3 regions of the Cobetia sp. AM6 genome follow, and region 2 is predicted to be linked to each of the others. Evidence: predicted binding sites of a transcription regulator. Region 2 holds the regulator's gene; each other region holds the start of a gene.
The links. Region 2 encodes PhoB, which activates phosphate uptake and scavenging genes when phosphate is short. Its sites were predicted from a motif close to TGTCATANNNNTGTCANA; they were not measured.
Positions count from the first base shown of each region.

Region 1 (10,406 bases), 520 kb from region 2:
CGAAACCGTGCTCGATGAACCAGTGGACGGTATGGGTCGTCAGCGCATACAGACGCTCGACGCCGGCGCGACGCGCGCGCAGCTCGATCTCGGCCAGCAGCTGCTCGCCGCGCTGTCCGCGGCGATAGTCATCATGCACGGCCACGCAGGCCAGCTCGCCCATGGCGGCGTCACGGCTGAGGTGCAGTGCCGCACACCCGATGACCATGCCATCGCGCTCCAGCACCACATAGTCGTCGATCTCGTGTTCGAGACGCTCCCGCGAGCGGGCCACCAGGATGCCACGCTGCTCCAGCGGCCCCAGCAGCGCCAGCAGGCCACCGACATCCTCGAGGCGCGCCTTGCGCAGCTGCTCATAGCCCTGACGCGTGATCATGGTGCCGATGCCGTCACGGGTGAACAGCTCGCCCAGCAGGGCGTCACGGTCGCGCCAGCTCAACAGGTGAGTGCGCCCGACGCCGCGCCGTGCGGCGCCACAGGCAGCGGCCAGGTGGCGCGACAGCTCACTGTCGTCATCGCGGGGCGGCGCCATCAGCGCGGCTTCCTCCGGATTGAGCTGACGCAGCAGCTCGCCGTCTTCGCCGAACAGGCCCTCCCCTTCGCCAAGCAGGATCAGCTTGTCAGCGGCCAGCGCCACGGCGGCATGTTCGGCGACCTCAGCGGCGTCCAGATCGAACACCTCGCCGGTGCTGGAATAGCCCAGCGGCGGCAGCACGACGATGGCCTGCTGCGAGAGCAGCCCCTGGATCGCCTCACTGCGCACGCGGCGCACCTCGCCACCATGCAGAAAGTCGACGCCATGACGCACACCCAGCGGCTTGGCCATCACCAGATTGCCGGAGACGGCGGAGAGCTCGACGCCATGCAGCGGCGTATTGGGCAGCCCCTGGGATAGACTCGCCTCAAGGCGCAGACGCAGCGTGGCGACCTGCTGCTCCAGATGGCCGAGAATCTCGCGCGTCACCACCCAACGGCCCTGATGGCGGTCCGCCTCGATACCGGCAGCCTGCAACGCCTCGGCCACCTGCGGGCGCACCCCGAACACCACCACAAGCTTCACGCCGAGGGTATGCAGCAACGCCAGATCCTGTATCAACTGCGTTCGTCGTGACGAGGACAGGGCATCGCCCTCGATCAGAATGACGAAGGTGCGGCCGCGATGGGCATTGATATAGGGAGAGGAGTTGCGAAACCAGTCCGCGAAGGGGAAACGCGTGTTCAAGAGCCAGCTCCGGGCAGGAGAGAGGGAAAATGGCATGTCAGGCATGCCCATGAATCATCATATCAGCGCCGCAGCCTGCACGGCGAGCGGTGCCCCCTGACATCCATGTGTCAGACACGAGAAAGGCGACCCGAAGGTCGCCTTTCTTGTTTTACCAATTCAGCTCTGGATCATGCGTCGGCTTAGCCGAACATGCCCTTGAACATGAAGAAGAACAGGATCGACAGGATCGCGCCGGCCGGCAGAGTGATCAGCCAGGACATCACGATGGTGCCGATGACACGCAGGTTGAGCGCTGCCATGCCGCGTGCCAGGCCCACCCCCAGCACCGCACCGACGAGGGTGTGGGTGGTGGAGATCGGCAGGCCGGTGCCGGAGGCCAGCACGACGGTCGAGGCGGCGGCCAGCGTGGCCGCGAAGCCGCGTGACGGCGTCAGCTCGGTAATGCCGGTGCCGACAGTGGCAATGACGCGACGACCATAGGTGACCAGGCCGACGACGATACCGCCGCCACCCAGCACGAGGACCCACCACGGCATGCTCGCCTTGGCGCCGATCTGACCGGCAGAGTCGACGACGCTGATGATGGCCGCCAGCGGACCGACCGCATTGGCCACGTCGTTGGAGCCGTGGGCGAAGGCCATCGCACAGGCGGTGAACATCATCAGCAGGCCGAATACCTTCTCGACGCCGCTGAAGTCGAAGTCGTCACCGGTGGCGCGATTCTTCTCCTTGAGGCGTGAACGCGCGACCTTGCGCTCCATCAGCACGCCGATACCCATCACGATGGCGCCGATGACGACGGCCAGCAGCAGGCTGGATTCGAAGCTCAGGTGCAGGCCGACATGCTTGAGACCCTTGACCATGGTCACCATCGAGATGATGAAGCCGACCAGGAACATGTACATCGGCACGTAGCGCTTGGCGGCCGCGAACGGGTCTTCGTTGTCGAAGATCAGCGTCTGCACGGACTTGAACAGCACGAAGGCGATGGAGCCCGCCAGCAACGGCGAGACCAGCCAGGAGGCCGCGATCTGACCGACCTTGGTCCATTCGACGGCATCCACACCCAGACCCGCAGCGGAGAAGCCGACGATGGCGCCGACGATGGAGTGGGTGGTCGAGACCGGCCAGCCCTTCATGGAAGCGATCAGCAGCCAGATACCGGCGGCCAGCAGCGAGGCCAGCATGCCGTAGACCAGGAACTGTGGATTCTCGATCAGCAGTGACGGGTCGATGATGCCCTTGCGGATGGTGTCAGTCACCTCACCACCGGCAAGCCAGGCACCGAGGAATTCGAAGATCACGGCGATGATGATCGCCTGCTTGATGGTGATCGCCTTGGAACCTACCGAGGTTCCCATGGCATTGGCGACGTCATTCGCACCCACACCCCATGCCATGAAGAAACCGAACAGACAGGCAAGAATGACGAGCACATCGCCGTATTGAGCAATGATGGACATAGAAGACTCTTGGACAGATGGCAGGACGTCCTGATGGCGCTCAGCGCGCCATCAGGATCTGCAGTCGGGTACCGACCTTTTCCGCTTGGTCAGCCACATCGCCGACCCAATCGATGATCTTGTAGAGGAAGATCACATCGACGGGCGGGAGACTGGCTTCCAGCGAGAACAGGGTCTGGCGGATGGCGATCTGCTGTTCGTCGGACTGCTTCTCGAGCTCATGCAGCTCGTTGATCAGCTTGTCGACCAGCTCGCTCATGTTGCGCCCGAAACCGGACTCGACGAGGTCTTCCAGTTCACCCAACGCACGACGCGCCTGGCAGACCGATTCGACCGCAGTCTTGAGATACTCACGCATGGCGGGCACCAGTGCGGTGGGTATCTGCATATGACGACCCAGCATGATCCCGGCGATGTCCTTGGTGACATTCGCGATGGAATCCTGGACATGGATCAGCTCGAGAAGGTCGGAGCGCGAGACCGGCAGGAACAGCGAGTTGGGCAGGTTGAGACGCAGCTGCGTCTTCAACTCGTCCGCTTCACGCTCCAGCCCGCTGATGGTCTTGCGAATGCTGGCTGCCTGCTCCCAATCACCCTGCTCGCAGGCGTCGAAGAAGGTCAGCAAGTGCTGGGCGCACTCGTCGGTCTTGATGATGTGGGTGTGCAGCGCCTTGAAAGGCGAGCGCCCGAACATCGAAGAGAAAGGGTTGGTCGTTACCATAGTGGCCGTCGGCGTTAAGGATTGACGCGCGGAGTGTAGCAAAGCCTTTGTGACGATCACATAACTTTCATCGTAACGTCATGATACCGCCTTGCTGTTGTCATTTACGCAACAACAGCGGCAGTTCGGGGGAACACGAAGGATTCCAGAAGAGAGATTGTCATGTAGCGGCAGGACCCGTGGTCGCTGGCTTTATCCACTGTTCGTAATATAACCAAGGACGTGACGACAGGCAATTGCTGTCACTTCAATGTCATCATGCTGTCATATAAGTGTGATTCTGCCGACAGGCCGATATCCCGCATGCCCTTCCGCCCTCCCCGAGCTTGCCTTGCCGCGGGCCAGGCGCGAGCATGAGACACACGAGCCTTCACCACCATGCACCACGCTTGCCGGAGGCTCTGCGGTCCTGGCGCCGCTGTCATCCTCAACCGTCAGTATCTGTCTTCTTTCATCTGTACAGGGAGTGCCCATCATGGCGCAGGAAATCGAACTCAAACTGGCACTGTCTCAACCCGTCATTGATCGCGATGCCATTCTGGAGACACTGGCGAGCATTGCAGAACTGGCAACGGTCGCCCCCAGGCGGCTCTGGCTGGCCAACACCTACTTCGACACCCCCGAGCATGCGCTGGAGCGCGCGCGCATGGCGCTGCGTCTGCGCCAGAGCGGTGAGGATGCCGACAGCACGGGCGCCCTGCGCCAGACGCTCAAGACCAGCGGCGAGAGCCATGGCGGACTGCATTCACGCGGCGAATGGGAGTGGGAGCTGCCCGAGGGCCAGACCGGCCTCGACCTCGACGGCCTGCGTGACCTGCCGCCCTTGCAGGCGCTGGAAGACGGCGCCCGCGAGCAGCTGCTGAGTGCACTCGCGCCCAGCTTCAGCACCGATTTCGAGCGTCATGCCTGGCAGATCGACGTCAAGGCGACACGCAGCGACGAGAATGTGAGCGACGAGCAGGTCACCGTCGGCGTCGAGATGGCGCTGGACCTGGGCGCGGTGAAGGCCAGTGGTCGCGAAGTGGCCATCCAGGAGATCGAGCTCGAGCTGACCGGCGGCGAAGAACTCGCCCCCGAGGTGAGAGAAGGCGTGCTCTGGCAGCTGGCGGATTCACTGGCCAGCCGCCTGGCATTGCGCCCGGCAGATGCCAGCAAGGCCAAGCGCGGTGCGGCGCTGCGGGATGACGAATGGCATGAGAAGACGCTGGATACCGCTGACCCCGGCGCGCTGCTGTCCGCCGCCATCGATGCGCTCGATGCCCACGCCGACCGTCAGGCGAAAGACGACCTCAAGTGGCACGCGCATGCGCTGGCCGCCCTGTCGGCCCTTGCATCACGGCTGGCCGCCAGCCAGCATCCCGGCCATATCCACGCGGTGGCGCTGGTCGAGGCGCTGGAAAGCAGCGACGGCGACGCCTCACAGGACTGGGCGACTCGCGACTTCGGCCAGCACAGCCTGTCACTGCTCGCGACGCTGCGCGGCTGAACCTCAAAACGACACTGACTGCCCAACCACCAGGCGCTAGACCACTGGCTGATGGACAACGGCCGGGCAGTCACTGAAGGTCATACTGAGACATCCCCGATACGCCCTGACATTCATCCGGCGTCGTCACGCCCGTCAAGGAAGCCTGCATGCCTGAACGCCAGGGCCCTGCCAATGAATATGGCAGCACGCCGCAAAGCCCCCCAGCGACATCCTCGCACCCCAGTGACTACGAGCCCGCGACGGGCCGCCTGCGCGCGCGGCTGTTCCACTGGATCTTCGAATCCGATACCAAGGCGGCCAAGGCCTTCGATATCGGCCTGATCCTGATGATCTTCGCCAGTGTCGCCGTGGTGATGCTCGACAGCGTGCCCTCGCTCAATGCGCAATACGGCGAGCTGTTCCGCATCATGGAGTGGGGCTTCACGATCATCTTCACGCTGGAATATGCCGTCCGCCTCTACTGCCTGAAGCATCCCGGCACCTGGGCCAAGGGCTTCTACGGCGTGCTCGACCTGCTGTCGATCGCGCCGACCTGGCTGTCGCTTCTGATACCGGGCGCCCAGGCCCTGCTGGTGGTGCGCGTACTGCGCGTGCTGCGTCTGTTCCGCGTGTTGCGCCTGATGGCCTTCGTCGGCGAGGGCCGCATGCTGGTCGAGGCCATGACGCGCAGCCGGCGCAAGATCCTGCTGTTCTTCATCACCGTGCTCAGCATCGTCACGGTGTTCGGCGCTCTGATCTATCTGATCGAGCCGCCCGAGGCCGGCTTCACCTCCATCCCCAAGGCGCTCTACTGGGGCGTGGTGACGCTGACGACGGTGGGTTATGGCGACATCGCGCCCATCACGCCGCTGGGGCAGTTCATCTCGGCGCTGATGATGATTCTCGGCTACTCGATTCTCGCCGTGCCCACCGGGGTGTTCTCGGCCGAGGTCCTCAACGGCCTGCGCATGCAGCAGACCAGCGACGAAGCCTGCCCGGGCTGTGGTCGTGAAGGCCATGATCGCAACGCCAAGTACTGCAAGTTCTGCGGCACCTGGCTGGACGAGGACACCCGCGACCCGCGCGAGCCGGAACCGGAGCCTGAGACAGAGCCGGAGTCCGAATCTGAAGCTGATGCAGAGACGCCATCGGGGGATGAGACCGCCTCCCCAGGCGACGACTCCCCTGACCGCGACCGCAGTTGACGAAGCCGAGAATCACTCAGCACACGACAACTCCTCGGAAATGACAACGCCCCCGCGACCTCAAGGTCCGGGGGCGTCTTCGTATGGCAAGGCGATGTCAGCGCCGTGAAGCGCTACGCTGTCGCGATCACTCGACGAAGCTCGAGATATCGCCGCGCCCTTCGCGCACGATCACCGGCGGCAGCTCGCGCAGGTCCACCACACTGGTGGTCTCGAAGCTGCAGGCGCCGCCGTCGATGACCAGATCCAGCGCGTGTCCGAAGCGTTCGCGAATCTCTTCGGCGTCCGTCATCGGCAGCTCCTCACCCGGCGGAATCAGCGTCACGCTCATCAGCGGTTCGCGATGGGTTTCCAGCAGGGCGTGGGTGATGGCGTGGTCCGGTACGCGCACGCCGATGGAGCGACGCTTGGGGTGCAGCAGCAGGCGCGGCACCTCGGAAGTCGCCTGCAGGATGAAGGTGTAGGCGCCCGGCGTGTGACTCTTGAGCAGGCGGAAGATGGCGTTGTCGACCTTGGCGTAGGTGCCGATTTCCGAGAGGTCAGAACACACCAGGGTAAAGTTGTGCTTGTCGTCCAGCTGACGCAGGCGCTTGATGCGCTCGATGGCCTTCTTCTCGCCCAGATGACAACCAAGCGCGTAGCCGGAGTCGGTCGGATAGGCGATCACGCCACCCTGCTGGATGATGGTGACGGCCTGATCGATGAGGCGTTTCTGGGGATTTTCGGGATGAATCTGGAAGAACTGTCCCATGCGGTGCTCCTTGCGTCTGGGCACCAGCCCGGCAGGCGGACTGGCGTCACGGTGATCTCTTGATATCACATGGAGGCAGCGTCGGCCGCAAAAAAGGGCGCGATGCGCGGGTGACACCACACGGGCGGCACCTTGGTGCGGGGCGGCGGACTCATGCTGCCGGGCGCCAGCGGGCCGCCGGGGAAGTGGAAGTCACTGCCGACGGAGGCGTAGAGGCCCAGCTCATCGAGCTGACGCGCCAGGTCACGCGCGCGATCGATATTCTGGAAGCCGCTGACCAGTTCCGCGCCTTCACCGCCGGCGGCAATGAAGTCACGCAGCAGCTCGCCACGCTTGGTGCGCGTCAGCTTGTAGCGCATCGGGTGCGCCATCACGGCGATGCCGCCATCGGCACGCACCCAGCCCACCGCCTCTTCCATCTCCGGCCAGTGCGCCTTGACGTCGCCTTTCTGGCCCGCGCCCAGATGCCGCTTGAAGGCGTCCTGCAGGTTGCGTGCAATCCCGGCCTCGACCAGCGCGCGGGCGAAATCCGGGCGTGACAGCGGGCGGTCGCCTGAGCCACTCAGCGTGGCCTGTTCCCGGGCGCGCTCGAAGGCATTCTCGAGCCCGAGCTTTTCCATGCGCGCGGCGATCTCGTGGCTGCGGCGTTCACGCGCCTCGTGCTGCTGCTTGAGACCGGCACTCAGCGCATCGCCGGCGCCCTCGGGCATCAACGCCACGATGTGGATGGTCTGGTTGCGCCAGCGGACCGACAGCTCACAGCCGGGCAGCAACGAGATTCCCTCGGCGCGGGCGGCCTGCTGGGCCTCGAAGATGCCTTCCATGCTGTCGTGATCGGTCAGTGACATGCGTGACAGACCGCGCCGCGCGGCCAGCGCCACCAGCTCTGTCGGTGCCATGCCGCCGTCGGAGGCGGTGGAATGCATGTGCAGGTCGATGTCCGGCACCTCGATATCGGAATCGAAGCGCTCCGGCAGCGGGCGAAACTCGATCGGCTTGCGGGATGCGGAAATCGGCGAAGAGTCGGACATAACGTCGGACACGGGGAACCTCTCGGGATGAACGTCTGTGCCACGCGATGCCTGAGATGCAGGCGATCCAGCGGGCCAGACGTCGGGCAGTATTGGCTGCGATGCGCGCCCGGACACACAGGGGCTTTGTCAGCAGGCAGCAATGGCGGCAGAATGAGCACATGCAGGCAGGGGTGCGCCGCTGGTGTCAGACAGGATACCACTCGCACAGGCCCTTGCCTTCCCGACGGCTGCGTCGTCGTGTTCAGGAGTGCGCATTACCCATGAAGATGTTGCTCGACTTTCTGCCGATCGTGATCTTCTTCGCCGTCTACAAGATGACTGGCGACATGATCATGGCTACCGCCGTGTTGATTCCCGCGACCCTCGCGCAGGTGCTGTACATCTACTGGCGCCACAAGCGCGTCGAGAAGATGCAGCTGGTCACCCTGGCGCTGGTCGTCGTGCTGGGTGGCGCGACCGTGCTGTTCGGCAACAGCTCCTTCATCCAGTGGAAGCCCACCGTGGTCAACTGGCTGTTCGCCGTCGCCTTCCTGCTGTCGCCGCTGTTCGGTGGCAAGCCGCTGGTGGAGCGCATGATGGAAAAGGCGATTCAGCTGCCGCGTCCCATCTGGCACCGCCTCAATCTGGCCTGGGTGGTATTCTTCCTCGCCATGGGCGGCCTCAACATCTACGTCTTCAGCCACTACTCGGAAGACATCTGGGTCGATTTCAAGCTGTTCGGCATGCTCGGTCTGACACTGCTGTTCGTCATCGTTCAGGGCGTCTACCTGTCCCGTCACATGGTGCAGGCCCCTCAGGAAGAGAACGCTTCCTCGACCAATTCTCAAAAGGATGATTCGTGATGCTCTACTCCATTGTCTGTCAGGACGTTGAAGGTAGCCTCGAAGCGCGCATGGCGGCGCGTCCGCCGCATCTGGCACGTCTGGAAGCGCTGCACGCCGCCGGTCGTCTGGTCATCGCCGGCCCCAACCCGGCCATCGACAGCGAAGCACCGGGCGAAGCCGGCTTCAGCGGCAGCGTCATCATCGCCGAGTTCGATTCCCTCGAAGACGCCCAGAAGTGGGCCGATGCCGATCCCTTCGTCATCGCCGGTGTCTATGAAAGCGCCGAAGTGAAGCCCTTCAAGCAGACCCTGCCCTAGCCCGGCGTCCGACCGGTCATCTGACCGGCGGTTTCTCACAGACGACGGACAGCCTGGCTGTCCGTCGTCTGCGTTGCAGGCCTTGCTCTGCCGCTGTCTCGCTGTGCTGCTCTCCCGCTCGACCTCCTGCCAGGAATGCCCGTGAACGATCACCCTTCCTCCCCCCGCCAGCCCGCCCCCGGCCAGTCAGCTCCTGATCAGTCAAATTCGAATCAGACCGCCTCGTCAGCCCGAAAGACTTCGCCGCAGCAAGCGCCGGGCACCGCGGCCCGCAAACCTGCCACGACGCCACCGAGCGCGATCGAGCCTGTCACGGCGTCCGGCGTGGTGCCGGACGTACCACTGGCGCCACTGGCGGCATTGGAGGAGGCGCAGCTCGAGTGGGACGACACCGCACCACAGGCCACCGATTACGGCGATGTGTACTTCTCGATCCACGATGGCCGCGCCGAGACCGTGCACGTCTTCCTCGACAGCAACCGGCTGAGCGAGCGCTTCCGTGACTGGCGGGGAGCGCGCCCCTTCGTGATCGGCGAGACCGGCTTCGGCACCGGCCTCAACATCCTGTGCGCCGCCCAGCGCTTTCTGGCAACGGCGCCCGCCGAGGCGCGCCTGCATGTCATCTCGGTGGAAAAGCACCCGATGCGCGCCGCGGATCTCGAGCGGGCGCTGTCCGCCTGGCCGGACCTCGCCTCACTGGCGAAGCCGCTGGTCGCTCAATGGCCCGCTGCCGTCCTCGGCGTGCACCGCCTGTGGCTGGATGAGCGCATCACCCTGGACCTGCACTTCGGCGATGCGGTGGAGCGCCTGTCGCGCCTGGAAGGTGGCGTGGATGCCTGGTTCCTCGATGGCTTCTCGCCGTCGAAGAATCCGCAGATGTGGTCACCCGAGCTGTTCGCGGCCATGGCAGGTGTCTCGCGCCCCACGGCGACCTTCGCCACCTTCACCGCCGCGGGCTTCGTGCGGCGTGGCCTGCGCGCGGCAGGCTTCGTGTGGCGCAAGGTGCCCGGCCACGGTATGAAGCGCGAGATGATCTGCGGCGAGCTGGACGAGCCGACCGCCGCCGCGCGCGCCGAGCTGATGGGGCTTGATGCCTCACCCGCATCCGGCCATGCCCCCATGCAGGAGCACGCGGTGCGTGGCGCCCTTCATCCGCTGCGTCGTGAGCAGCCCTGGACTCAGGCTCCGCAGCCCGCGCCCATTTCTCGCGAGTCGCATGTCGCGGTACTCGGCGCCGGTATCGCCGGCACCAGCTGCGCCGAGGCGCTGGCGCGGCGCGGCGTGCAGGTCACGCTGATCGATGCCGAAGCCCCCGGCGCGCGCGCCTCCGGCAATCGCCAGGGCGCGCTCTACGTCAAGCTGGCCGCCGAGACCAATCCCGCCAGTCGCTTCCAGCTG
Region 1 covers NZ_AP021868.1:438,642-449,047, reverse strand. Annotated here, with positions in the region: gene argA (amino-acid N-acetyltransferase) at 1-1,222, opposite strand, end outside; gene CLAM6_RS02065 (inorganic phosphate transporter) at 1,405-2,688, opposite strand; gene CLAM6_RS02060 (TIGR00153 family protein) at 2,729-3,409, opposite strand; gene CLAM6_RS02055 (CYTH domain-containing protein) at 3,885-4,895, shown strand; gene CLAM6_RS02050 (ion transporter) at 5,045-6,082, shown strand; gene CLAM6_RS02045 (L-threonylcarbamoyladenylate synthase) at 6,210-6,833, opposite strand; gene CLAM6_RS02040 (PHP domain-containing protein) at 6,899-7,864, opposite strand; gene CLAM6_RS02035 (septation protein A) at 8,128-8,709, shown strand; gene CLAM6_RS02030 (YciI family protein) at 8,709-9,008, shown strand; gene mnmC (bifunctional tRNA (5-methylaminomethyl-2-thiouridine)(34)-methyltransferase MnmD/FAD-dependent 5-carboxymethylaminomethyl-2-thiouridine(34) oxidoreductase MnmC) at 9,150-10,406, shown strand, end outside.
Region 1: CLAM6_RS02055 (CYTH domain-containing protein) is a predicted target of PhoB. The motif match lies at 3,661-3,678, and genes of this name have one in related genera.

Region 2 (10,406 bases):
GTTGCGTACCTTCAATCGCATGACCGATCTCGACGAACAGTCACGTCTTTCCGGCAAGGTACTGCTCGAGGGCGAGGACATTCATGCGCGCGGCGTGGACGTGCCGATGCTGCGCCGCCGGATCGGCATGGTCTTCCAGACGCCCAACCCCTTTCCGATGTCGGTCTACGAGAACGTGGCCTTCGGACTGCGGCTGGTCGGCGAGAATGACAAGCGCCACCTCGATGACAAGGTCGAATCCTGTCTGCGCTCCGCGGCGCTCTGGGAAGAGGTGAAGGACCGCCTGCACGACAGCGCGCTGGGGCTCTCGGGTGGCCAGCAACAGCGGCTGGTGATCGCGCGGACGCTGGCGGTCGAGCCGGAGGTGCTGCTGCTGGATGAACCGGCCTCGGCGCTGGACCCCATCTCGACGCTCAAGATCGAGGAGCTGATCCGTTCGCTGCGCTCGCGCCTGACACTGATCATCGTCACGCACAACATGCAGCAGGCCGCGCGGGTGTCAGACGATACCGCCTTCCTGCATGAGGGCCGCCTGGTGGAATTCGCCCCGACCGATCAGCTGTTCACCAACCCGCGGCGCCGCCAGACGGAAGACTACATCACGGGGCGTTTCGGTTAGCGCGCTCATGCGCGAACGTGCAGCCAGGTAGCCCTTTCGTCCTGATATTGCTGACGATGGCGGCCAGATAGCGCCTTTGCGCCATGGGTGAAACATAACTGCAATCAAGTGTCGGCATGCTGAGGGGGAGCCCGCTGTGTCAGTCAGTAGTGGGCCATACTTGTCACGTCATTCATGTCACGCCCCCTGACTCGGTGGGCGACTTTCCGGGAGAGGGAAATGGATATCACCAGCGATTCGCACGGCAAGCATATCTCAGAGCAGTTCAATCACGAGCTGGATGCACTGAAGACACACCTGCTGGCCATGGGCGGACTGGTAGAGAAGCAGCTGCAGGATGCCGTCACGGCATTGCTGGAAGGCGACAGTGAAACCGCCACGCGGGTGCGCGACAACGACAAGGCTGTCAACGACATGCAGCTCAAGATCGATGACGAGTGCACCCGGGTGTTGGCCCGCCGTCAGCCGGCGGCCTCCGACCTGCGCCTGGTGCTGGCCGTCATCCGCGCCACCTCCGATCTCGAACGTATCGGTGATGAATCGAGCAAGATCGCACGCAATGCCATCTCGCTGGTCGAGAATGGCCAGAGCCCGCGCGGCATGGTCGAGGTGCGTCACCTCAGTCAGCACGTGCGCAGCATGGTGCGTGACTCCCTGACGGCCTTCGCGCGCTTCGATACCGACCTTGCCCTCAAGGTACTGCGTGAAGACGCCTCGGTGGATCTGGAATATCAGAGCGCGATGCGCTCGCTGATGACCTTCATGATGGAAGACGCGCGCCAGATCACGCCGGTGCTCAATGTGATGTGGATTCTGCGTGCGCTGGAGCGCATCGGTGACCACGCCGACAACCTGGCCGAGTACGTCATCTTCCTGGTCAAGGGCGTGGACGTGCGTCACACCGATACCCATGATCTGAAGCCGCAGGACCTGGACAAGAAGTGAGCTGACGCGCTTCCCTGCCCCTGTGTCGCCTCTTTCGCCCCGCACCTGCCCACCGGCAGGCCGCGGGGCGATTGCGTCGTGGGAGCGCGAGCGGTGTCAGGCGGCCGACAGCTGCGCCGCGCAGGCGGGAGTGCTAGGGTGTGGCTCCGGTCAGCCCGCTGGCTGGCCGGTTCTTTTGAGATGACGAGGACGTCGCATGATTGATGCCGTATCGGCGCTGGTCCGCGGGACCCGCATGGTCTATACCCCCGGGCTGCGCCGCTTCGTATTCGTACCGCTGGCGATCAACCTGGTGCTCTACAGCATCACGCTGTGGGTGTTGTTCAACCAGTTCGGTGGCTGGATCGATTACTGGATGCTCAAGGTACCGGCGTGGCTGGACTGGCTCAGCTGGTTGATCTGGCCGGTGCTGGTGGTGAGTCTGTTGCTGGTGGTGTTCTTCACCTTCAGCCTGGTGACCAACCTGATCGCCGCGCCCTTTTACGGCATTCTGGCCGAGAAGGTCGAGCATCGTCTGGATGGCACCCTGATCGATGATGATCGCGGCCTGATGAAGATCGGCGTCGACTCGCTGGGGCGTGAAATGGCCAAGCTGGGCTACTTCATCCCGCGCATGATCGCGCTGTTCATCATCGGCTTCATCCCGGGCCTGAACCTGCTCTCGCCGCTGTTGTGGGGACTGTTCTCGGCCTGGAGCATGTCGATCCAGTACCTCGACTACCCGATGGACAACCATCAGGTCAGCTTCGGTGACATGAAGCAGCGCCTCAAGGCGCGCTGGTGGCCCTCACTGACCTTCGGCGCCGCGGTGTTCGTCATGACGCTGGTGCCGCTGGCCAATCTGCTGTTCATCCCGGGCGCCGTCGCCGGGGCGGTACTGATGTGGCAGAGCCACTACCGTCAGTTGCCGGCGCCGCGTCGTTGAGACAGCCTGTCGCAGAGCTGGCTTGTCGCTGAACTGACTCGTCGCTAAGTTGGCACGTCGCTGAAATAGCCGCAGCGTCGTCTGATTGACCAAACGAAACGCCCCGCAGTCGCCTCCTTTCGAGGTGGCTGCGGGGCGTTCTGCGTTGGGCTGGCGTCCGGGTCAGATCATCACTGAATCAGCCCATCACTGGGCTAGCGCACTGCTGGCCTGGGGAGCGCTCGCCTGGCAGGCGCGCTCGTCGGGGAAGCGACAGCGGAAGCGCGCACCCTCGCCGGGGTGGCTGTCGATCTCCAGATGGCCCTGATGACGAATCAGCACATGCTTGACGATGGCAAGCCCGAGGCCGGTGCCTCCCGTGGCGGTGCTGCGGCCCTTGTCGATGCGGTAGAAGCGCTCGGTCAGGCGCGGCAGGTGGACCGGGTCGATGCCGTCCCCGTCATCTTCCACCTCGACCAGCAGGCCCTGGTCATCCGCCTTCCAGCGCAGGGTGATATGGCAGTCTTCGGGGGTGTAGCGCACCGCATTGAATACCAGATTCGAGATCGCGCTGCGCAGCTCCTGCTCCTCACCGCGCAGAGACACGCTGGCATCGGCCTCGATGGAGAAGGTGTGGCGCCCCTGGGACAGGCCTTCGGCGTCGTCGCGGATATGGCCGAGCAGGGCGCTCATGTCGATGCAGCGACCGTTGTCGGACAGCTCGTCGGTTTCCAGGCGTGACAGGGTCAGCAGGTCCTCGACCAGGTGCTGCATGCGGTCGGTCTGGCTCTGCATCTGGCCAAGCCCACGCTGCCAGCGCGGTGGCAGGTCATCGGCGTAATCGGAGTAGGTCTCGAGATAGCCGGCCAGCACCGTCAGCGGCGTGCGCAGCTCATGGGAGACATTGGCCACGAAGTCGCGGCGCATCTCTTCAAGACGATAGAGGCGGGTGACGTCACGCAGCATGACCAGACGCTCGTTGTCACCGAACAGGGTGATGGAGATCTGCAGCGTCAGGTTGTCAGACAGCGGCGACTGGAGCGTCAGCGGCTCGCGGTAGGCCAGCCGATTGAAGTAGTCGATGAAGACGGGGTCACGCAGATAGTTGGTGATGTGCTGACCGCGGTCGTGGCTGGCCTTGAGACCGACCAGCTGCTCGGCCGCGCTGTTCCACCATTCCATGTCACCGTGGTTGTCCAGCATCACCAGGCCGTCGCGCATGGCCTCGGAGGATTCCTGGATACGGTTGAGGATGCTGCGCAGTCGCTCCTGAGCCTGACGCTGGCCCTTCTGGTAGCGGTAGAGACGATCGAGCAGGTCTCCCCAGACGCCATCGCCGGGCGGCGGCTCTTCATGGGGATTGGTGATCAGCCAGGTGTAGAGGCTCTTCAAGTGCTTGAGATGGACGAACAGATACAGCGAAAGACCCAGCGCCAGGCCCCAGCCCAGATGGCCCAGCAGGCCACCGATCAGGCCGAAGCCACCGGCAAGGTAGCCGAGGCGCCATAGCTCGTTGGTCCAATAGCGCATGAATCCCTCAGGCCTGAGCGCTGAAGCGGTAACCGGTGCCGCGGACGGTCTGGATCAGATGCTGATGGCCTGTGCCCAGCGCCTTGCGCAGGCGACGGATGTGCACGTCCACGGTGCGCTCCTCGACATAGACGTTGCCGCCCCATACCTGGTCGAGCAGCTGGCTGCGCGTGTAGGCACGCTCCTGATGCGTCATGAAGAACTGCAGCAGGCGATATTCGGTCGGGCCGACATCCAGCGAGTTGCCGTGGGCGGTGACGCGGTGGCTGGCCGGGTCGAGCATCAGGCCTTCGACTTCCACCGCCTCCTCGACCCCCTTGGGAGTGGTGCGACGCAGCACGGCCTTGAGACGGGCGACCAGCTCGCGCGGCGAGAAGGGCTTGGTGATGTAGTCGTCGGCACCGGCTTCCAGGCCTTGAATCTTGTTGTCTTCCTCGCCCTTGGCGGTCAACAGGATGATCGGCAGCTCCGAGGTGGTCTCGTCACGCTTGAGACGCCGTGCGAGCTCCAGGCCACTGGTGCCCGGCATCATCCAGTCCAACAACAGCAGATCGGGCTTTTCATCGACGACGATGGCGTGGGCGTCCTGGGCATTGTCTGCCTCCAGCACGCGGTAATCCGCCATTTCGAGGGCAACGGCGATCATCTCGCGAATCGAGGATTCATCGTCGACAATCAGTACGGTCTTGGAGCTCATCGCTAGATCCCATGCAGCAGTCGGCGCACGCGCCAGAATGACAAGTCGATGACGATTACAACCCGCTTATATGACAACGAGATGACAACTGCCAGCATGGCAGCTTGCACGCAAGCCTGCCAGCCGCCTTGGAGGCGCGGCAGGCAGGCATGAACCGTGGGCTGGGGAGCAATAGAGGGCAGGGGTCGCTTTAAATTAAATAATACTAATGTTTATGCAGGAGTCAGCTCATCGGCCAGGTCGCCAGGGCGATACCGGCGAAGATCAGCAGACCCGTCCAATGATTGTTGAGGAAGGCCTGGAAGCAGGGCGCACGCTCCCGCTCACGGATCAGGCGTTGCTGCCAGACGAAGGTGACGGCGGCGGCAGCCAGGCCCAGCCAGTAGAAGATGCCCAGCGCCAGCTGCAGGCCGATGCCGATCAACACCGCCAGCATGCCCAGCTGCAACAGGCCGATCATCAGCTTGTCGGCACGCCCGAACAGCACGGCGGTGGACTTGATGCCCACCTTGAGGTCGTCGTTGCGATCGACCATCGCGTAGGCGGTGTCGTAGGCCACCGTCCACATCAGGTTGGCCGCGAACAGCCACCAGCCGTAGGTCGGTACCTCCTCCAGCGTCGCGGCGAAGGCCATCGGAATCGCCCAGCCGAAGGCGGCGCCCAGCACCACCTGGGGCAGATGATGGAAGCGCTTCATGAACGGATAGCTGGCCGCCAGCAGCACGGCGACGATCGACAGCAGCACCGTGGTCAGGTTGGTGAAGCACACCAGCACGAAGGCGGCCGCGACCAGCCCCCCGAACAGCGTCAGCGCCTCGCGCTCCGAGATGCGGCCCGAGGTCAGCGGCCGGTCTCGCGTGCGCTCGACATGCTTGTCCCAATGGCGATCGGCGTAGTCGTTGATCACGCAGCCGGCGGCGCGCATCAGATAGACCCCGGCGATGAAGATCAGCAGGGTCGTGCGCTCGGGAATGCCATCTGCCGCCAGCCACAGTGCCCACAGGGTCGGCCACATCAGCAGCCAGGTGCCGATGGGGCGGTCCAGCCGTGTCAGGGCGAGGTAGTCGGCCAGTCTGGAAGGACGCGAAGCGGCGGAAGTGGATGACGCGGTCATCGGGGCTCCTGGGCGAGTGGTAGTGGGCAAGGGAAGAGAGGGAAACGAGGCCTGTCGGCCGCAAGGCTCAGGCCAGCTGCAGCGCGTGCTGGAAGGCCGGCGTGAAGCCCTCCTGCACCAGCACCTTGAAGCGACCATGCGAGAACATCGAGCGGCGCATCCACAGGCTGGTGGTGCGGGCCAGCGGTCTGGGGCTCGAAAGCACCAGCGGGGCACGGCTGACATCGATGGCGCTGCGGGTCAGGTCGGGCTGGCGAAACAGCCAATGGCCCAGCGAGCGCTCGCCCAGCGTCGAGAGGCGATGACCGTGGGCCAGGTCCAGCGCCGCCAGCGAGCGTGCGATCACCCATGGCGTATCGCCATGACAGAGTGCCACTTCGCGTCGCCAGACATGCCGGCGTGGGCCGATGCCCAGCAGGCGCGCCTCATCCAGCCGCGCGGGGCCGGTGTCCTGCAGCAGCAGGCGCACGCGCAGGCCCTGGATGGGCTGGCCATCGCGTTCATCCTGCTGCTGCATGGCGCTGGCAAGACGCTGGGTCAGCGAGTCCGTCGAGGAGAGCCACGCCCACCAGCCGGCCGGCATGACACCCTGCAGCGCGGCAGCCGGCTGCCAATGACGGCGCACCGCCGCCGAAGCAGCGGGTGCGGCGCGCGTGGGCGAAGGCCAGCGAGGCGCAGGCTGGCACAGGGACTCGGCTGACGAATGAGGCGCCTCACAGGTGGAGGTCTGTGGCGTGAGCGCTGCGCGATGAGGCTCGCCTGCTGGGCATCGGACCACGGTGAATTCCCTGTCAGGATGACGAAATGGCGAGTCTAGCATGGCCGGGCGGCAAGGCCTCCCGCTCAGGCATGCCTGCACTGCTGGCGGGCTGGTATGCTGGGCGCATTCATCGGCGTTCATGACGGACGCTGTTGGCGCTCTTTCATCAGCGCTTCCCTCGGATCGATCTCAGGAGATGGTGCCATGCGCGACCCACGCACCCTTGTCATCATTGGTACCGGCATGGCGGGCATTGGTCTGGCGCGCGCGCTGCGTGCGCGTGACAAGGACAGCCGGCTGATCCTCATCAGCCAGGACAGCGGCCACGATTACGCCAAGCCGATGCTGTCCACCGCCTTCGCCAAGAAGATGTCGGCCACCGACCTGTCGCGTCAGGCGCCGGTGGCGCTGGTGGACGAGCTGAATGCCGAGCTGCGTACCCATCAACGCGTCACTGCCATCGACGGTGATGCCCGCCAGCTATGGCTGGGCGAGGAGTGTCTGGCCTATGACGAGCTGGTGCTGGCACTCGGTGCCGCGCCGCGTCGTCCCTTCCCCGTCGCCGCGGAAGTGGCCTCACGCGTGCAGAGCATCAATGACCTCGACGACTATGCGGCCTTCTGCGCGACGCTGGCGAAGGCCCGCGAGCGTGGGGAAGACGGGCACGTGGTGATTGTCGGTGCCGGACTGGTCGGCTGTGAATACGCCAATGATCTGACGGCGGCCGGCCACCGCGTCACGCTGGTCGCGCCTGAGGAAACTCCGCTGGATGGACTGCTGCCGCAAGCACTGGGGCAGCGTCTTGGCGCGGCGCTGGATGGACTCGGCGTGACGCGCCGCCAGGGCGAGATGGTCGAGACCATCGCCGCAAGTTCAGGCGAGGAGGCCGAGCGTCAGGCCGCGCCGGTCGAGGTGCGCCTGCAGAGCGGTCGTCGCCTGACGGGCTCCGTGGTTCTGCTGGCCACCGGGTTGGCGCCGCGCATTCGTCTGGCGCAGGCCGCAGGCCTGAGCGCCGGCGGCGACGGCATCCGTGTCGACCGCCACCTGGCCACCTCACAGCCGCATATCTGGGCGCTGGGCGATTGCGCCAGCGTCGAGGGCGTCAATGCCATGTATGTCCAGCCGCTGCAGATGGCCGCGCGCACCCTGGCAGCCAACCTGTGTGGTGAGCCAAGCGTGCTCGACTGGAAGGCGTGGCCGGTGCTGGTCAAGACACCGGCCTTGCCGGTGGTGGCCTATCCGCCGCGTTCGGCCGTGGCGCGCTGGGAAATCAACGGTGAAGGCGATGACCTCGAAGCGCGTGCACTGGATATGAACGAACGCTTGATTGGATATGCGTTGACAGGCGCCGCCGTTCGCAGGAAAGTCGAGCTAGCGCGGCAGGCGCCGCCGTTGCTAGGCTAGGCGATGCCATGATCGATGGTCGTAAATCCCTTGCTGCCAGCGCGGTCAGGCACGATAGTGAATGCTCCGTCAGACATGCTGCTCAGCGGGCGTCGTCTGACAGAATGCTGCCATCGACAGGTTTGATACGGCAAAGCTTGCCGGGAGCGGATTGCGTCGCCGCCATACGCCACCGCTAGCAAGTGCAAGAACAACAATGGAAACGGCGGCTTGGCCGCCCGTGCAGAATGCCAAACCAGGAGGGCTTTTCATGCGCAAGCCAGAACTCGCTGCGGCCATCGCCGAGCGTGCGGATCTATCCAAGGACAAGGCCAGTCAGGTACTGAACGTGATTCTCGACGAGATCACTCATACCGTGGCCAAAGGCAATGACGTCTCACTGATCGGTTTCGGGTCATTCACCGTGCGTCAGCGTGCGGCGCGTACCGGCAAGAACCCTCAGACAGGCAAGCCGCTGACCATCCCGGCCAGCAAGACCGTTGCCTTCAAACCCGGCAAGTCGTTGAAGGATGCAGTGACCAAGTAACCTCGGCTCGTGCTTCAGCGCAGACCCGGGGTGGCTGTCGCCATGGCTTTCAAACGTCGTCATCAAAAGCCCTGTCGGCTGTCATGCTGATGCCACCGGTTCCGCCCTGCGGGGCCGGTGGCATTTTCATATGGCCTGCGTGACCGACGCTTCGCGATTCAAGGAATGACACCATGAAGCTCAAGATATTGCTGTGGGTGCTGGGTCTGCTGCTCAAGCGGGCCTTCAAGCGCGACCCCGAATTTCGTGCCGAGCTGGAAAAGCGTCCGCTGGACTGGGGTGTCGCGACCGAAGACATGAGCATCGCGCGTCACTACCGCATGTCCCACGCGGGCGTCACCACGGGCAGTGGCCTGCCGGTGGATACCGAGCTTGAGCTGCGCTTCGCCGATAGCGACAGTGCGGTGGCCTTTCTGCTCAAGCCCTCGCCGCGTGCCTTTTTGCAAGGCCTGATGGACCAGCGCGTGCGGCTGGTCGGCGATTCGGCCCAGCTCAACCGCTTGCAGTCATTGCTCAAGCGCATTCGCTGAATGGCCCTGTGCCGTACCTGCATGAACGAAAGACGCCCCGCTGAGAGAATCAGCGGGGCGTTCTGTTTTGTCACTAGCTGTTGCCACGAGCAGTTGTCGCGAGCCTTTACTTGCGAGGGGCTTTTCGAGAAGACCCTCTCAACGCCCTCGAGGCGTCACAGCAACTGCTTGAGGCCCGGAATGCCTTCGAGCACCTGATCGACCACGCCATCGCCGGCTTCTTCGCGCGCATAGCTCAGCGTCTCATCGGCCACGCCGCGCGCCTGGTCCATGTTCAGGTCCAGCCCCATCAGCTTCTGGCCCAGTTCCAGCGCACCGCCACCGCTGCCGCCGGTGAAGGCGCTGACGGCGCCCATCAGGCCGCCCATGAGGCCACCGCCACCGGACTCGGCGGCTTCCTCGCCTGCGCTGCCGATCAGGCCTTCCGCCCCCGGAATGGCGCCCAGCAGTGAGGCGGCCGGGCCATCCGGCCCCTGCTCACGCACGAACTTGAGAACCATGCCGACCGCCTGCTCGGCGATTTCCGGTGACAGCCCGAGGGAGCCAGTGACGCGTTCGATAAGAGGATGCATCGGTATTCTCCATGAAAGCCAATGAGGTCAGGAGTCTTCAGAGTGGCACGTCGCGGCGATTCGACATTCGACGCGCCTGCCAACGCTTGCATGCGCCATGGCTCTCGGACACGGCAGAACGGGGTGTTATGCTAGCGATATAAATCTAAAGTCTAATGCGCTGCCCGGCGCCCTGGTCACGGAACACTTCATGACACGCTCTCTCCTGGACTCCCTCATGCACTCCCTGCGTCGTCTGTGGACGCTGGATGCCTTCAGCTATTCGCTACGCATGTTGATCGCGCTGGGTGGCGTGATGGCGGTGGGGTTCTGGCTCGACGAGATGGCGGTGGTGATTCCGCTGTTTCTGGGCGTGATCGCCTCGGGGCTGGCGGAAACCGATGATCACTGGCGCGGCCGACTGCGCGCGCTGGGCATGACGCTGGCCTGCTTCAGCATCGCCGCCGTCTCGGTGGAGCTGTTGTTCGGCATGCCGCTGCCCTTCGTGATCGGGCTGGCGCTGGCCACCTTCGCGATGCCGATGCTGGGCGCCATCGATGCCCGCTACGGCGCCATCGCGCGCGCCTCGTTGATTCTGGCCGTCTACACCATGATCAGCCTCGAGCAGCAGCATGGAGATGGTCAGATCGCGGTACTGGAGCGCAGTCTGCCCGAGTGGCTGCGGGAGCCGGGCCTGGGCATCAATCTGGTTCAGCCGTTGCTGCTGGTGGTGGGGGCGTCCTGGTATGGCCTGCTCTCGGTCGTGTGGTGTGCGCTGTTCTCGCGCCAGCCGCTCAAGCACAGCATGGCGACGCTCTACCGTGAG
Region 2 covers NZ_AP021868.1:4,152,958-4,163,363, reverse strand. Annotated here, with positions in the region: gene pstB (phosphate ABC transporter ATP-binding protein PstB) at 1-619, shown strand, start outside; gene phoU (phosphate signaling complex protein PhoU) at 839-1,564, shown strand; gene cysZ (sulfate transporter CysZ) at 1,761-2,489, shown strand; gene phoR (phosphate regulon sensor histidine kinase PhoR) at 2,676-3,998, opposite strand; gene phoB (phosphate regulon transcriptional regulator PhoB) at 4,006-4,695, opposite strand; gene ubiA (4-hydroxybenzoate octaprenyltransferase) at 4,919-5,809, opposite strand; gene CLAM6_RS17405 (chorismate--pyruvate lyase family protein) at 5,877-6,434, opposite strand; gene CLAM6_RS17400 (NAD(P)/FAD-dependent oxidoreductase) at 6,774-7,973, shown strand; gene CLAM6_RS17395 (HU family DNA-binding protein) at 8,224-8,499, shown strand; gene CLAM6_RS17390 (hypothetical protein) at 8,673-9,029, shown strand; gene CLAM6_RS17385 (DUF2780 domain-containing protein) at 9,185-9,601, opposite strand; gene yccS (YccS family putative transporter) at 9,792-10,406, shown strand, end outside.

Region 3 (10,406 bases), 1.8 Mb from region 2:
GTCCGCGGCCATCATGGTGAAGGGGCGAAAACCGGCACAGGCCACCGCCAGCGGGGTGGAACCGGTATTGAAGCCGGCAATCTGCAGACGGCCGGCACGCATGGCCTCGATCTGGGCGGCGTTGGACTGCACCGGGAAGAATTGCACCTTCTTGCCGGTCTTCTCGGCCAGATACTCCAGAAAATCAGACCAGGCATCGGCGTAGACTGCCGGGTCTTCCACTGGGGTGTAGGCAAATACCAGGGTGGCGGGGTCCTTCAGTTCGGCGGGGTCCGTGGGGATATCCGCCACCATGTCGCCATCGGCATCGCTGTAGCGTTCGCCCAGACTGAACTGCGCTTGCGCCAGCGTCGGCACCAACAGCAATGACCCCAGCCACCATCCAAGACGCTTCATTCCCTTCTCCCGTGTGTTCTTTGATCTGCCCCCGCCTCGCGCGAGGGACAGATATCATCAGCTGGCGACGCCACCCGACAATATTCACTGATACATATAAGCCAATATTACAGACTGGCGGCACTGGCGTTCAGGGTCCTAGCCCTTCACGACCTTGGCCCTTCACGACCTAGACCCTTCACGACCTGGGCCCTTCACGATCTAGACCCTTCACGACCTCCCGGCCAGCCACATATGGCATCAATTCGGGAGGTCGCGTTACGCCCGTCATGTCACTGCCTGATCCCTCTTGCGGGGTTCAGCGGCAGTTGTATTGAACGTTGTTGGCGTCATCGATCTTGCGGATGACTTCCCACTCCTTCTGGAAGGAGATCGGCACGAATTTCGCTTCACCGGACTCGGAGAACTCCGCTGCCAGTGAGGAGCCTTCCCAGGGGAAGCTCATGAAGGCGTCCTTGATCCTGGCCTGCAGCTCCGGCGTCAGGTTGTAGGCGACGCCGTAGCTGGTGGTCGGGAAGGTCTGCGAGGTATAGAGCGTCTTGATCTGGTCCGCCTCGATCACGCCGCGATCTTCCATGCGCCCCATCACCGAATTGGCGACGGCAGCAGCGACGTAATCGTGGTTGGCGACGCCGAGGATGGAATTGTCATGCTTGCCGGAGAACACCGGCGTGAAATCGGTACCGGCGACCATGTCGTAATCGGCCTTGAGGATGGCAGACGGTGCCTTGAAGCCGGAGTTGGAGGTCTCGGAGGTGAAGGCCATTTCCTTGCCCTTGATGTCCTCGACCTTGTCGATGCCGGACCCCGGGTAGGTGATGATTTCCATCTCGTAGCCGTAGCTGCCATCCGCCGCCGCCATCATGGTGAACGGGCGATAGCCGGCACAGGCCACGGCCAGCGGGTTGGAACCGGTATTGAAGCCGGCAATATGCAGACGACCCGCACGCATGGCTTCGATCTGGGCAGCGTTGGACTGCACCGGGAAGAACTGCACCTTCTTGCCGGTCTTCTCGGCCAGGTAATCCAGGAAGTCAGACCAGGCATCGGCATAGACCGCCGGGTCTTCCACCGGCGTATAGGCAAATACCAGCGTGCTCGGGTCCTTGAGCTGTGAGGCATCCGTAGGAATATCCGCCACCAGATCCCCATCGGCATCGTCGTAACGGCTATCCAGACTGAACGCCGCCTGTGCCATCGAAGGAACCAGCATCATCGCGCCTACCACCAAGCCAAGCGTCTTCATATTCCCTGCCCCTTGAGTTTTTTTCGTTCGAACCGAGATCCAGCTGCGGATGTAAAGTAGGCGCTTCGTATGAAGATTGGATGACGCTTGCATTGCGAACGTGATGCGCTCGCATGACAGTCCGAAGACAGCGCCCTGGAGCGAGCATGACAAGGCGACTTTCATGGTTATCTGAAAATATGAATCTCCATATGTATTTTCCGATAACGGCTCGCGCCGAGGCTGCCAGGCCCCATGATGCCCCGCTATCGTGGCCTTCTCCCCCGCTGATTGACGTTCATTTGAAGATGGCGAGCTGATCACTTCGCCACGCGATGAAGCCGTCTTGCCTGACAGGCACCCAGCACGGCGTGAAGGTCGCGCTATCGAGAACGCTGAGATCCACTCGCTCTCTACGGCCTGTCGTCGTGAGCAAGAAGCCAAGGCGCTGGCCCCGAGAGCTTGGACCCAAGGGCTTGATGCAAAGGGTTTGAAGCAAAGGGCTTGGAGACGAGGGCCTTACGCAAAGGGCTTGGCCACAGCGGCTGGAGACAGGATCTGAACAAAAGTGGCCGAAACGCAAAAGCCCCCGGTAACCAAAGGCTGCGGGGGGCTTTCATCATCCGGGGCACTCAGCCGCCATCAGGCAGCGATGTCATACCTCAGTGGCGCTCGTTCTTGAGCACGTCGGCGTAGTTCTTCTTCTGGTAACGAGACTGGGTATCGCTCGCCTTGTTGCTGGCACTGGACTTGGCTGACTTGGCCGCCTGGCTGGCGTGTGATGTCTTGGCCGATGCCTTGCTGCTTGCCGTGGCCCTGTGAGACTGGGCGGCAGACTTGGCGCTGTTCTTTGACTCGCTGTACTGGGACTTGGCGCTGTTCTTGGACTGACTGTACTGGGACTTGGCGCTGTTCTTGGACTGGGAGTACTGAGTCTTGGCGCTGTCCTTGTGAGCCTCAAGCGTCGGATTGCCGGCCAGTGCCACGGAGGAACCGGCCATGCTGGCCACCATCAGTGCTGCGATCGTCAACTTGCGCATCGTGTCTACCTCGTCATCTTGCATGAATACCGGGTCCTGGAGGGCGTCCCTCGAGGTTTGTCATGAGCAGACACTAACGTGTTGATATTCAAGCTCGCAATTGTCGATCCCTGACATGACGATTTCTTTCACCTTATCCAAAAGTTGTAGCCATCCCGAGACGAGCGTGTCTCATCTGACACCTGTCCCACCCTCGTCCGCCGCATGGCCTTGCCCTGCGCCGCACTCTCCCAAAGCGGAAAAATTCATCAGTGAATGATTGTCTTAATTTCATGGGCGCTAACGCCGGCCGGCGCGTCGATCAGGCTTGACCCAGCGCCAGAAAAACATTGTTATTTACTTGAGAAGAAAATTAAGTCACTGACAGGAAATAACCGAGCCACAGCCACGTCAGTGAATGAAATTCTTCACATCACAACAACAATGCCTCTCTGCCGACATCGGAGCCCAGAATGCCTCACGCGACCTGCACCTCAGACGATCACTTCATTCTCACCATCAGCTGCCCGGCGACGTCCGGCATCGTGGCGGCCATCACCACCTTCCTGACCACCCATGAGTGCTACATCAGTGAGCTGGCGCAATACGATGATGAGGACAAGGGGCAGTTCTTCTTCCGCGCCCGCTTCCGCTTCAATGAAGGCGTCGAAGGCGATATCGCCCAGATGCGTCAGGCCTTCGAGGACGTGGCGGCTCCCTTCGAGATGCAATGGCAGATCCACGGTGGCCAGGACAAGATGCCGGTGCTGATCATGGTCTCCAAGTTCGACCACTGCCTGGACGACCTGCTCTATCACTACCGCAAGGGTGAGCTGGACATGCGGATCACCGCGGTGGTCTCCAATCACCTGGACCTGCGCCCGATGGTCGAGCGCGAAGGCATCCGCTTCGTCTACCTGCCGATCACCAAGGACACCAAGGCGCGCCAGGAAGCGGCCCTGATGGACATCGTCGACGAGACCGGCACTCAGCTGGTGGTGCTGGCGCGCTACATGCAGATTCTCTCCGATGAGCTGTGCCAGAAGCTGGCCGGGCGCGCCATCAACATCCACCACTCCTTCCTGCCGGGCTTCAAGGGCGCCAAGCCCTATCACCAGGCCCACGCCCGCGGGGTCAAGCTGATCGGAGCCACCGCTCACTACGTCACCGCGGATCTCGACGAAGGGCCGATCATCGATCAGGCCGTACAGCGGGTCGAACACAACTTCGCCCCGGAAGATCTGGTCGCAGCGGGTCGCAATACCGAGACCCAGGCACTGACCAATGCCGTGCGCTATCACATCGAACACCGCGTCTTCCTCGCCAATGATCGAACCGTGATTTTCAAGTAAGACTTCAAACAAGTCTTCAAGCAAGGCGTCACACAAACCTTCAAGACAGACCACGCGTGAATCATCGGCCGTCACCCAAGGGAGGAAGCGCAGTCATGAATACCCAAGCGACACCCACCGCGAGCGCGGACGAGACACTCGCACAGCCCACCGCCGCCGTGATCGATGGCAAGGCCGCCTCGGCGCGACTGCTCAAGGAAGTCACGGCAAAGGTCGCAAGCCTCGCGCAACAGGGCGTGATACCGGGGCTTGCCGTCGTGCTGGTCGGCGAAGACCCGGCAAGTCAGGTGTATGTGCGCAACAAGCTCAAGCGCACCGTCGAGTGTGGCATGCAGTCCTTCGAGCACGTGCTGCCCAGCGAGACCCGCGAAGCCGAGTTGCTGGCGCTGGTCGCCAGACTCAATGCAGACCCCGAGGTGCATGGCATCCTCGTCCAGCTGCCGCTGCCGGCGCATATCCAGGAAGACGCGGTGCTGGAGGCCATCGATCCCGCCAAGGACGTCGACGGCTTCCATCGCATGAACGTCGGGGCGCTGGTGCAGGGCGCCGATGCCCTGGCGCCCTGCACGCCCACCGGCTGCATGCGCCTGTTGCGTGACACCTTTGCCGAGCGTGGCGGAGACCTTTCCGGGCTGCACGCGGTGATCATCGGCCGCTCCAACATCGTCGGCAAGCCGATGGCCAGTCTGCTGCTGGCCGCCAACTGCAGCGTCACCCAACTGCACTCGCGCAGCCAGAACCCCGCCGAACTCTGCCGCCAGGCCGATATCGTGGTCGCCGCGGTCGGGCGCCCGAACATGATCAACGCCGACTGGATCAAGCCCGGCGCCGTGGTCATCGATGTGGGCATCAATCGCATCGCGCAGTCCGCCGAGCAAAGCCCCACCGGCAAGGCGCGCACCCGCCTGGTCGGAGACGTGGACTTCGCTGCGGTCAGCGAGATCGCCGGCGCCATCACGCCTGTCCCGGGGGGCGTCGGCCCGATGACCATCGCCTGCCTGCTCGCCAACACCCTGACTGCCGCGCGTCGCCAGTCGGCCTGAACCACTAGAGGTACGTTTGCGCGTACCGGGAGTCACCGATGCCCTTTTCCCTGCTCAAGTACGGCCTGTCCTCCGAGTATCCGGCCGAAGTCGACCTCCCCCCGCCCACGGAGCTGAAGTCCCGCTACGACGTGGTCATCATCGGCGGCGGCGGGCACGGCCTGGCCACCGCCTACTATCTGGCCAAATATCACGGCATCACCAATATCGCCGTGCTGGAAAAGGCCTACCTGGGCAGTGGCAACACCGCACGCAACACCGCGGTGATTCGCTCCAACTACCTGACGCCGGAAGGCGTGCGCTTCTACAGCGAATCGGTGCGCATGTTCCAGGGACTGTCCAACGAGTTCGACTACAACATCATGTACTCGGAACGTGGCCAGCTGACCCTCGCGCACACCGATTCCACCGTGCGCGCCTTCCGCCAGCGCGCCGAGGTCAACACCCATTTCGGCGGGCGCACCGAGATGCTGGATCGCCAGCAGATCCGCGAGCTGGTACCGACCCTGAATCTGGACCCCGGCCACTTGCCGGTCATGGCGGGCCTGTGGCACATCGATGGCGCCACCGCGCGGCATGATGCGGTCGCCTGGGGTTACGCCAAGGAAGCCGCCAAGCGCGGCGTCGAGATCCACCAGCTCACCGAGGTGCAGGACCTGGTGGTCGAAGGCGGCAAGATCCGCGCCGTGAAGACCAATCGCGGCACCGTGCAGTGCGGCTGCGTGGTGCAGGCGGTGGCCGGGCACAGCTCGGTACTCGCCAGCAAGGCCGGCTTCACCATGCCCATCATCAGCTACCCGCTGCAGGCGATGGTCACCCAGCCGTTCAAGCCGTTCCTCGACCCGCTCGTCAGCTCCTCGGCCCTGCACTGCTACGTGCAGCAGACCAGCCGTGGCGAGGTGGTGTTCGGCGGTGGCTCCGACCCCTACCCGCTCTACAACACCCGCTCGACGCTGGACCTCAAGGAAAGCCTGATCGCCGCGGCGCTGGAGATGTTCCCCCTCCTGTCCCAGGCCCGCCTGATGCGCCAATGGGCGGGCACGACCGACATGACGCCGGACTACAGCCCGATCATGGGCGAGAGCCCCGTCGAGAATTACTACCTGGATGCCGGCTGGGGCACCTGGGGCTTCAAGGCGACGCCGATCTGCGGCAAGACCATGGCAGAGCTGGTCGCCTCCGGCGGCAAGACTCCGGACTTGATTGCCCCCTTCGCGCTGGAACGCTTCGCGCGCTTCCGTCAGGTCAACGAGATGGGCGCGACTGCCGCCAGCCACTGATGGCTCGCGATGGATCGCAACGGCTCGCAGCGGCTCGACCTACAAGGCTCGATGACTGCCCCGGTATGCGCACCCCACGCTGGATGTACAAGAACAACGGTCAAGGATTTCCGCGATGAAGATCATGCCCTGCCCACTCAATGGGCCCCGAAATATCAGCGAATTCGTGTATGGCGGCGAGCTTGCCGACATGCCAGACCCCGATACCTGCAGTGATCGCGAGTGGGCCGACTACGTCTTCTTCAGCGACAACACCGCCGGTGTCGTCACCGAATGGTGGATGCACGCGGCCTCCAGCTACTGGTTCCTCGCCGAGCGTCACACCGTGACCGACGAGATCCTGCGCACCTTCGACCCCTCCGAGCGCTTCACCCAGCGCGTGGAGTTCCCACTGCACACCACGGATAGCTCGGGAGAACGCGCATGAACGCCAGAGTCCCCATGACCCGAGGCGCACGTCTGCCGGCCCCGATGGGCCGACTGATCGACCGTGACACGCCCGTGACCTTCAGCTTCGACGGCAAGAGCTATCAGGGCGTTGCCGGCGACACCATCGCCAGTGCCCTGGCCGCCAATGGCCGCTGGCTGCTGTCGCGCTCCTTCAAGTATCACCGCCCGCGTGGCGCCCTGACCTTCGCCGGCCAGGATGCCAACACCCTGGTGCAGTTGCCGGATGAGCCCAACGTGCTGGGCGATGAGCGCCAGATCAGTCCGGGGCTTGAAGTCACCGCCCAGAACGTCTCTGGCAGCCTGGACAACGACCGCGACATGCGCCTGGGCAAGTTCTCGAAATTCATGCCGGTGGGCTTCTATTACCGCGCCTTCTACAAGCCCAAGGGCGTCTGGAAGTACTGGGAGCCGCTGATTCGTCGCAAGGCCGGGCTCGGCACGCTGAATCTGGACGTACGCGGCGACTATCACGACAAGGCCTATCTGTTCCATGACGTGGTGGTGGTAGGCGCCGGCCCGGCCGGCATGACGGCCGCGCTTGAGGCTGCCGAGGGTGGCGCGAGCGTGCTGCTGGTCGAACAGGGCCGCCTGCTCGGCGGTGCCTTGACCTACGCACGCTTCGATGCCGAAGGACATGAGGCCAGCCAGACACTTGAGCGTCTCGCCGCGGCCGTCACGGCGCATCCGCGCATCGACGTGATGACCGAGGCGACCTGCAATGCCTGGTTCACCGACAACTACCTGCCGGTGATCCGCGGCAAGCGCCTCTACAAGGTGCGGGCCAAGGAGTGCATTCTCGCCAGCGGTGCCTTCGACCAGCCGGTGGTATTTCGCAACAACGACCTGCCGGGCATCATGCTCGCCAGTGCCGCCCAGCGCCTGATGCAGCACTATGGCGTGTTGCCGGGCAAGCAAGGGGTGGTGATCACCGGCAGCGATGATGGCTATCTGGCGGCGCTGGACCTGATGGAGCACGGCGTCAACATCGTCGCCCTGCTCGACATGCGCGCCCAGCCCGATGATGAAAGTCTGGCCGATGCCGTCCGTCACTGTGGCATCGCCTTGAAGCTCGAGCACGCCATCTATGAAGCGCAGGCGGAGAAGTCGCTGCATCACGTCACGGGCGTCGAGGTACGCAGGATCGTCGCGCGCGGCGAACTGGCTGACGAAGGGGATGTGATCCCCTGTGATCTGGTCTGCATGACGGCGGGCTACATGCCGGTCTATCAGCTGGCTTGCCAGGCGGGTGCCAAGCTCTCCTATCTGGATGACGATGCACGCTTCAGCCTCAGCGGCCTGCCGGCACACCTGCACATGGCGGGCTCTGCCAATGGCCTCTATCACCTCAAGGACGTGATGGCCGATGGCCAGCGTGCCGCCAGATCTGCACTGGCCGGGCTTGCCGCCGCAGGCAAGGTCGTGGATGTCACGATTGAGGCGAATGAGCCGGCGGCCATCACGCCGTCACGTCCCTTCCGTCAGCATGGCTGGCCGCTGTTCGCGCACCCCAAGGGCAAGGAGTTCGTCGATCTGGATGAAGACCTGCAGATTCGCGACATCCTCAATGCCACCCGCCACGGCTATCGCGACATCCAGCTGGTCAAGCGCTTCTCGACACTGGGCATGGGCCCCTCCCAGGGCCGTCATTCGGCACTGCCGGCCGCGCGTCTGGTCGCCGAAGCCACCCAGCGCACCGTCAGCGAAACCGGCGTGACCACCGCGCGCCCGCCCTTCGTGGCCGAACCGCTGCCGTTGCTGGCCGGTCGCAGCTTCGACCCCTACCGCCAGACACCGATGCATCAGCGCCACCTGGATCTGGGCGCCACCATGATGCCGGCTGGCCACTGGGCGCGCCCGGCCTTCTATGGCCGCCCGGAGGAGCGCAATGACGCCATGCAGAACGAGGCATTGGCCGTGCGCAATGGCGTGGGCCTGATCGATGTCTCGACCCTGGGGGGCATCGAGCTGCGCGGGCCGGACGCCGCCGAACTGCTCAACCGCCTCTACACCTTCGCCTTCCTCAAGCAGCCGGTGGGGCGCACGCGTTACGCCACCATGGCCAACGAGCAAGGCGTGATCATCGATGACGGCGTGTCGTGCCGCCTCGGTGAGGAACACTTCTATGTCACCGCCACCACCAGCGGCGTGGACCGGGTCTACCAGCAGATGCTGAAGTGGAATGCCCAGTGGCGGCTGGATGTCGATATCACCAACGTCACCACGGCCTGGTGCGCCGTCAATCTGGCCGGCCCCCGAGCCCGCGAGGTGCTGAGCAAGGTGTGCCGCGATATCGACCTGAGCCCCCAGGCCTTCCCCTATCTTGAGCTGCGCACCGGCCACATCGAGACCGAGCTGCTGGGCACCACCGGCAGCATACCGGCACGCCTGCTGCGGGTCGGCTTCGTCGGTGAGCTGGGCTACGAGATCCATGTGCCGAGCCGTTTCGGCGAAGCGCTGTGGGACCTGCTGATGCTCGCAGGCGAGCAGGCCGAGATCCGCCCCTTCGGTGTCGAGGCCCAGCGTCTGCTGCGTCTGGAGAAAGGCCACATCATCATTGGTCAGGACACCGATGGCATGAGCCATCCCGGTGAGATCGGCCTTGAGTGGGCAGTCAGCCACAAGAAGCCCTTCTGTGTCGGACGGCGGGCGATCGATATTCTTGCCGCCCAGCTCCAGACCCGCAAGCTGGTCGGCTTCATGCTGCCCAAGGACAGCCCGCAACCGCTGGAAGGTCAGCTGGTGCTCAGCGGAGGTGAACAGAGCGCAGACGCCGCCAAGCCCGGCGGCGACATCACCGGCAACGTGACCTCGTGCGAGTACAGTGCGACGCTGGGTGCCATCATCGGCCTGGCCTACGCTGGACTCGACAGCAGCACGCCCGGCAGCAAGATCACCATCCGCACGCAGGGCGACGTACTGGTCCAGGCCGACGTCGTCGCATTGCCCTTCTTCGATCCCGAGTCTGCCCGCCAGGAGCTGTGAGATGACGACAACCATGACGAACACGCTGGGCGGCGCCACGGCGTTGGCACGCTGTCCACTGCCCGAGAGCCTGGTCAGCCCGATGACGACCGCGACGGCAGATGTCTCGACGGCGGCCCTCAGTCACTGTGCGCTCGCCGACATGACCGCATTGGGTCGCGCAGGAGTGCGCGGCCGCGACGCCGCCGACTGGCTGGCCACGCTGGGTTTCACGGTGCCGGGCACGCCCAATGCGGCAACGCTTCAGTCAGATGGCAGCTGGCTGGTCAGGCTGTCAGTGGGTGAGTTTCTTCACCTGGCGCCGGCCATCAGCCCACAGGCGGGCGTGGCCGAGCTGCCGCTCATCGCACAGGCGGATGAAGCGCTGGCCCAGGGCATGCGCGTGCATTCCCTGCCACGGCGTGATTCCCACGCCTGGTTCAGCCTGAGCGGCAGCACCCTGCCCGCCCTGATGGCCAAGCTGTGCGGGGTGGATCTGCGCGGCGAAGCCTTCCCGCCGGGAAGCGTCGCCCAGACCTCGGTGGCACGCACCAATGCCATCATCGTCAATGCGGGGAGCCTTGCGTGTCCCTGCTTCCACCTGCTGTTCGACATCGCCTCCAGCCACTATCTATGGGGCGTCATGCTCGATGCCATGCGCGAATACTCCGGCGAGAAAG
Region 3 covers NZ_AP021868.1:1,730,468-1,740,873, reverse strand. Annotated here, with positions in the region: gene phnD (phosphate/phosphite/phosphonate ABC transporter substrate-binding protein) at 1-396, opposite strand, end outside; gene phnD (phosphate/phosphite/phosphonate ABC transporter substrate-binding protein) at 695-1,642, opposite strand; gene CLAM6_RS07415 (hypothetical protein) at 2,284-2,661, opposite strand; gene purU (formyltetrahydrofolate deformylase) at 3,114-3,992, shown strand; gene folD (bifunctional methylenetetrahydrofolate dehydrogenase/methenyltetrahydrofolate cyclohydrolase FolD) at 4,088-5,035, shown strand; gene CLAM6_RS07400 (FAD-dependent oxidoreductase) at 5,074-6,315, shown strand; gene CLAM6_RS07395 (sarcosine oxidase subunit delta) at 6,431-6,742, shown strand; gene CLAM6_RS07390 (2Fe-2S iron-sulfur cluster-binding protein) at 6,739-9,747, shown strand; gene CLAM6_RS07385 (hypothetical protein) at 9,749-10,406, shown strand, end outside.
Region 3: phnD (phosphate/phosphite/phosphonate ABC transporter substrate-binding protein) is a predicted target of PhoB. The motif match lies at 1,755-1,772, and genes of this name have one in related genera.